DNA from 2 places in the Arthrobacter sp. 05L417 genome. Region 1 is predicted to be linked to the other one. Evidence: predicted binding sites of a transcription regulator. Region 1 holds the regulator's gene; the other holds the start of a gene.

Region 1 (3,411 bases):
CAGGAGCGTTGTCTGCCACAGTTTCTTCCTTCGAGTATCTATCGGTGCAGTGTTGCTGTCCCAGAATACTTGCTCGGCACGCGATCAGCCGACCAACCACCGTGCCCGAGGCAGGTAATCATCAGGGAACGGTCAGGAAATCGATGACTTCCTCCACGCGACCCAGCAAAGAGGCTTCCAAATCGGCGTAGCTGTGGACGGCGCCCAGAAGCTTTTGCCACCCCAGTCCGATGTCTTCGGCCGTCTCATGCGGCCAGCCGAACGACTTCAGGATGCCGGTCTTCCAATCGGTGCCCCGCGCGACGGTCGGCCATTGCTCGATCCCCAATACTTTGGGCCGGATTGCCTGCCAGACGTCCACATAGGGGTGACCGACGATCAGGACGTTTCCCGTGGCGCCCGGCAGCGTCATGGCGTCGGCAGCAATCCGCGACTCCTTCGAATCCGGGACCAAGTGGTCCACGAGGATCCCGAGCCGTCGGCCCGGCCCGGGGGAGAACGCGGCAATGGCCGCCTTGAGATCGTCCACGCCGTGCAAGGGCTCGACGACGATGCCCTCCACCCGGAGATCGTCTCCCCACACCTTTTCCACGAGTTCGGCGTCGTGCTTGCCTTCCACCCAGATCCGGCTTGCCTTGGCGACCTGGGCCCGCTGTCCGGCGACGCGGACGGAACCTGATGCCGTCCTGCCTGCTTGCGGCGCGCCCTTGGCGGCCGGGCGTGGCGCTGGCGGCAGGAGTTTCACTGCTTGGCCCTCCAGCAGGAATCCAAAGCCGAGCCGGAACGATTTGGTCTTACCCCGACGGTCCTCAAGCACCACAATGTGCATGCCTCCGGACTTCTCCACCCTGGTCACGGCCCCGACCCAACCGGACTGAACGTCCTCGAGAACCATCCCGCGTTCAACGGGCACTTCAGGCAGTTGCCGTTTGGCCGGCGAGGAGAGGTCTTGCGGGCCCCAATTGTCGTAAGACACGGTCTTCACACCACTTTGCGCTAGGGGATCGGTCACGGTCCGTGGCATGCCGCAGGACCGCGCGGGAATCATGTTCGCCGCGAGCGGTACCAATGCTAACAACGAGGTGGCTCATACTAGACTTGTTAGCACTTGGGCATGTTGAGTGCTAACTGTTGAAATGTTGATCGGAGGTGGGCAGTGAGCGAACCACGCAAGCTTGAAGTGTTGCGCGCCATCGTGGAGGACTACGTTCACTCCCGCGAGCCCGTCGGCTCCAAAGCCTTGGTCGAACGGCACCATTTGGGAGTGTCGAGCGCCACCATCCGCAATGACATGGCCCTCCTGGAAGAAGAAGGCCTCATTGCGGCGCCCCACACGAGTGCGGGCCGCATCCCTACGGACAAGGGTTACCGCTTGTTCGTCGACCGTATTTCCGAGGTCAAGCCGCTTTCGGCTGCCGAGCGCCGGGCCATCCACTCGTTGCTTGAGGGACCCGACGACGTCGAGGACATCCTTGAGCGCACCGTCCGGCTCCTCTCCCAACTGACCAACCAGGTCGCCGTCGTACAGTATCCGCACCTGAGCCGCGCGCGCGTCCGGCACATCGAGTTTGTCCTTTTGGCGCCGCGCCAGATCCTGGTGGTGTTGATCGCCGATTCGGGCAAAGTGGAACAGGGAGTTGTGCACGCAGCGGCGGACGCCACCGACGAAGAGCTCATGGCCCTGCGCGGGCGATTCCTTGGGAGTATTTCCGGCTCCCAGCTCGACCTCATGCCGCAGGTCCTGCCCTCGGTGGTTGCCTTGTGCCCGCCGGCGCTCCGGAACCTTGCCGGCGCCCTTGCCCTCGGCCTGGAAAGGCTTGCCGAGCGGAGCCGCGACGAACGCATGGTCATGGCAGGCACGGCAAACCTGGCCCGCTCCAATGTGGACTTCCCGCTGAGCATCGGTCCGGTCCTCGAAGCGCTCGAGGAGCAGGTGGTCATGTTGCGGCTGTTGTCGGACATGGCGGAGGACCCCCGGGGCGTCACGGTGAGCATCGGGCGCGAAAACCCCTATGACGGGCTCTCCGAAGCTTCCGTCGTTGCCACGGGCTACGGTCCGGGCAGCAGCGCCAAGATCGGGATTCTTGGACCCACCCGCATGGACTATCCGAACACCATGGCGGCCGTCCGTGCCGTCGCACGCTACCTTTCCCGCATTCTGGGCGGCTGACGGCTTCGGCTGGAAACCGCCGCACAAGAAACGCAGTGTAACCGTAAAACAAGGAAGAGATACCGACTTTGAGCAGCCACTATGACGTTCTGGGCGTCTCGCCGGAAGCAACCGGCGAGGAGATCAAGAAGGCCTACCGCAAGCTCGCACGAAAGCTGCACCCCGATGTGAACCCAGGTGCCGGCGCTGCCGAGGAATTCAAGGCCGTAACTCACGCTTACGAGGTCCTCTCCGACCCCCAGAAGCGCCGCGTCTACGACGCCACCGGCAACGAGAACGGGACCGACAACGGTTTCGGCGGAGGCTACGCGGGCCAGGGATTCGCCTTCCAGGACATCTTCGACACCTTCTTCGGTGGCGGAGGTGGCGGCATGCAAGGCCCCGCATCACGCATGCGCCGCGGGCAGGACGCCTTGATCAGTGTCCGCATCGACCTGCGCGAGGCCGTCTTCGGTGTCAACAAGAAGCTTGAGGTGGACACCGCTGTCATCTGTCCCACCTGCGAGGGCTCATGCTGCCGTCCGGGCACCCACCCCGAGCGCTGCGACATCTGTGGCGGCTCGGGCCAGGTCCAGCGTGCTGTGCGCTCGATTCTCGGCCAGGTCATGACGGCCGCACCGTGTGGATCGTGCGAAGGTTTCGGTTCGATCATCAAGGATCCTTGTAATGAGTGCAGCGGCCAAGGCCGTATCCGCAGCCGCCGTTCACTGACCGTCAAGGTGCCAGGCGGCGTTGCTACCGGAACCCGCATCCAGCTATCGTCGCAAGGCGAAGCAGGTCCCGCCGGCGGACCTCCCGGTGACCTCTACGTGGAGATCCGGGTCAACAGCGATTCCACCTACATAAGGGAAGGCGACGACCTTCACGCAACGCTGAGCGTTCCCATGACCGCCGCGGCATTGGGTACCGAGCTTCAGCTTGATACTTTCGATGGCCCCCAGGAGATCGACGTCAAGTCCGGCACGCAATCCGGCGAAGTCATCACCCTGCGCGGGCTCGGCGTCACCCACCTCCGCGGCTACGGCAGGGGAGACCTCAAGGTGCACCTGCACGTCGAGACGCCCGGCAAGCTCGACGCCGCACAGGAAGACTTGCTACGCCAACTGGCGAAGTTGCGCGGAGAGCAGTTCACCGAAGGCAAGCTCGTGGCCAGTGGCGGTATGTTCGCGAAGCTGCGGGACAAGCTCGGTAACCTGTAGCGGTGAGCAACCCCGTATTCTTCACAGCAGCCGGAACGCTTG
Region 2 (3,411 bases), on a different contig from region 1:
TGCCCGGACGGGCGACGTCGTTGAACCACAGCGTTACTTCCGTGACGTCCCCTCCCACCGAAACCCACTGTGCCTCGCAGTCGGCCGGAACCGATTCGTGCGGCATTCCCGGGCCCATCTTGACCCCGACGGACTTGCCGGTAGCGGCAAGCGATTCAACGAAGGACAACGGCGGCGAGAACGCCTCCGGATCCCAGATCCGTTTGGTACCCGACGACGACGTCGTGCGGCGCGCCGGATCGAGCCACACGCCGTCGACCCCGTCGAGGGACACGGACGTAGCGTCAGAGTGCACCACCGACGCATGCGGGAAAGGCATGAGGTTGATGGTGGCGCACGCTGCGGTGGTCTCATCCAGTTCCACGGCGGTGACCTTGATGTCCATGGAGGCCATCGCCATGGAGTCGGCTCCAAGCCCGCAGCCGAGGTCCGCTACGTGCTGCGTGCCCGCCTTGGCGAATCGCTCGGCGTGCCTGGCTGCCACATTGAGCCGGGTTGCCTGTTCCAGGCCCGCCTGGGTGAAGAGCATCTGACGGGCGAATTCTCCGAACTTGGCCTCGGCCCGCGTGCGGAGCCTGGACTGGGTGAGGACGGCCGCCACGAGTGCGGGGGAGTGGCCATCTTTGCGCAGGCGCGCATTGAGGGCGAACGCTTCGCCGTCACGGTATGGTCCCAAGGATGCCAGCAGTTCCCAACCCTCCGTTGTCAGCAAGGGGGCAATCTGGTCCTGGGGTGTGTCAGCCATGGGAACTAGCCTAGTGCTCGCCCGTCATACAGTGCGGAGGGGGAGCCGGGAGCACCCGGGCGGATAGGGTTGATGCCATGGAAGACAACCCAGTACGCCAGCCTGACGACGCCAATGGTTCTCCCTTTGCCCCCGATAAACGCCCGTTCGCCGGAAATCTCTCCAAGTATGCCCGCCCCGCGCTCATCGTGGGTGCCTTGATCGCCATTGTCTGCATCGCGCTGTTGATCATTATTTTCTTCCTCGACTCCTTCAACGCTGCCACCTACTCGATGACCGGAAAGAGCGTCCAGGACGCCACGGATGAGGCCCGGGAGATCCGCGACACCTACACCGGTGCGCGCATCGGAGCGATCGTCGGGCTGGTGGTGTTCGGCGTCGTCGCGCTCGCCAGCGGCGTAGTGCTCTACCTGAACCGCGGAAACGCGCCGAAGGAAGAGTACGACGACGGTGAGGACGTTGACTTCGACGACCTCGCCGGGCAATGAACTACTCGAGCCGGAAGCGGCTCTTGGGACGTTCACCCGTGACGGAATTCTGGCACTCGCCTTGACCGAGTGCTAATGCTTACATAGAGTCTTGATTAGCACTCTCCCTAGGCGGGTGCTAATCATGCCGCCAGGCACTTACCGGCACCGCGACGACGGTAAGCACGCCACGGCACCCCTGGTTTGATAGTCCATGTACTACCTCACGTAAAGGAGAGATCCGAGTGTCGGTCTCCATTAAGCCTCTCGAGGATCGCATTGTTGTCCGCCCGCTCGAAGCAGAGCAGACCACGGCTTCCGGCCTGGTCATCCCGGACACTGCACAGGAAAAGCCGCAGGAAGGCGAAGTTGTTGCAGTTGGCCCCGGCCGCTTCGATGACAACGGCAACCGCGTCCCCGTCGACGTAACCGTCGGCGACGTCGTCATCTACTCCAAGTACGGCGGAACTGAAGTCAAGACCGGCGGCAACGAATACCTCGTTCTGTCCGCCCGCGACGTTCTGGCGATCGTCGTTAAGTAATTCCCTGGATCCCGCATCGCAGATCGAGTCGGACTTCTTCCGGTCGAATCAGCGGTGCGGGTTTTCCGTCTTGAAAGGACACAACCATGGCAAAGCAGCTTGCGTTTAACGACGCTGCCCGTCGCTCGCTCGAAGCAGGCATTGACAAGCTCGCCAACACCGTCAAGGTCACCCTTGGCCCGCGTGGCCGCAACGTCGTTCTGGACAAGAAGTGGGGCGCTCCCACCATCACCAACGACGGCGTGACGATCGCCCGCGAAGTCGAACTCGACGACCCGTATGAGAACCTTGGCGCGCAGCTGGCCAAGGAAGTCGCCACCAAGACCAATGACGTCGCTGGCGACGGCACCACCACGGCCACCGTGCTGGCACAGGCCCTCGTCAAGGAAGGCCTGCGCAACGTTGCCGCCGGAGCAGCCCCTGGCGAAATCAAGCGCGGTATCGAGGTTTCCGTCCAGGCCGTGGCTGCCCGCCTCCTGGAGAACGCCCGCGAAGTAGAAGGCACCCAGGTTGCCAGCGTTGCCGCGATCTCCGCCCAGAGCGATGAGGTTGGCGAGCTTCTCGCCGAGGCTTTCGGCAAGGTCGGCAAGGATGGCGTCATCACCATCGAAGAGTCCTCCACCACGCAGACCGAACTGGTCCTCACCGAGGGCATGCAGTTCGACAAGGGCTACCTGTCCCCGTACTTCGTCACTGACGCGGAACGCCAGGAAGCCGTTCTGGAAGACGCACTCATCCTGATCAACCAGGGCAAGATCTCCTCGCTGCAGGAATTCCTGCCGCTCCTTGAGAAGGCCCTGCAGGCTGCCAAGCCGCTCTTCATCATCGCTGAGGACATCGACGGCGAGGCACTGTCCACGCTGATCGTGAACCGTATCCGTGGCACCCTGAACGTCGTTGCCGTCAAGGCCCCGGGTTTCGGCGACCGCCGCAAGGCCATGCTGCAGGACATTGCCACACTGACCGGCGCACAGGTTGTCTCCCCGGAGCTCGGCCTGTCCCTGGACCAGGTTGGCCTCGAGGTCCTCGGCAGTGCCCGCCGGATCACCGTCACCAAGGACAACACCACCATCGTTGACGGCGCTGGCACGCCCGAGGACGTCGCAGCACGCGTCGCCCAGATCCGCGCCGAGCTGACACGCACCGACTCCGACTGGGACCGGGAAAAGCTGCAGGAAAGGCTGGCAAAGCTGGCCGGCGGCATCGGCGTCATCAAGGTCGGCGCAGCCACCGAAGTCGAGCTCAAGGAAAAGAAGCACCGCATCGAGGACGCAGTGTCCTCCACGCGTGCGGCCCTTGAAGAAGGCATCGTCTCCGGCGGTGGATCCGCCCTCATCCACGCGCTCAAGGCACTGGACGAGGACGCCGCAGTCAAGGCCCTGGAAGGTGACGCGGCTGCCGCCGTCGGCATCGTCCGCCGCGCCCTGACCCAGCCTCTTCGCTGGATCGCCCAGAACGCCGGCTTCGACGGCTACGTCGTCGTCGCCAAGGTTGCCGAGCTGGAAGACAACCACGGATTCAACGCGAAGTCCGGAGTGTACGAGGACCTGATCGCCGCTGGCGTGATCGACCCCGTCAAGGTCACCCGCTCCGCGCTCCAGAACGCCGCGTCCATCGCAGCCCTGGTTCTCACCACCGAGACCCTGGTTGTCGAGAA

Evidence for each region. Region 1 encodes HrcA, which represses chaperone genes, less so after heat shock. Its sites were predicted from a motif close to TTNGCACTCGNNNNNNNCGAGTGCNAA; they were not measured.
Region 2: a site for HrcA is predicted at 1,283-1,309, ahead of groES (co-chaperone GroES). Genes of this name have one in related genera too.

What each region holds. Positions count from the first base shown of each region.
Region 1 is NZ_JBFTOG010000006.1:65,977-69,387, forward strand. Features, by position in the region: gene AC1DJW_RS07555 (DUF4870 domain-containing protein) at 1-19, opposite strand, end outside; gene AC1DJW_RS07560 (DUF3097 domain-containing protein) at 122-976, opposite strand; gene hrcA (heat-inducible transcriptional repressor HrcA) at 1,157-2,170, shown strand; gene dnaJ (molecular chaperone DnaJ) at 2,239-3,369, shown strand; gene AC1DJW_RS07575 (16S rRNA (uracil(1498)-N(3))-methyltransferase) at 3,372-3,411, shown strand, end outside.
Region 2 is NZ_JBFTOG010000001.1:267,866-271,276, reverse strand. Features, by position in the region: gene AC1DJW_RS01220 (THUMP-like domain-containing protein) at 1-745, opposite strand, end outside; gene AC1DJW_RS01215 (hypothetical protein) at 823-1,233, shown strand; gene groES (co-chaperone GroES) at 1,458-1,754, shown strand; gene groL (chaperonin GroEL) at 1,841-3,411, shown strand, end outside.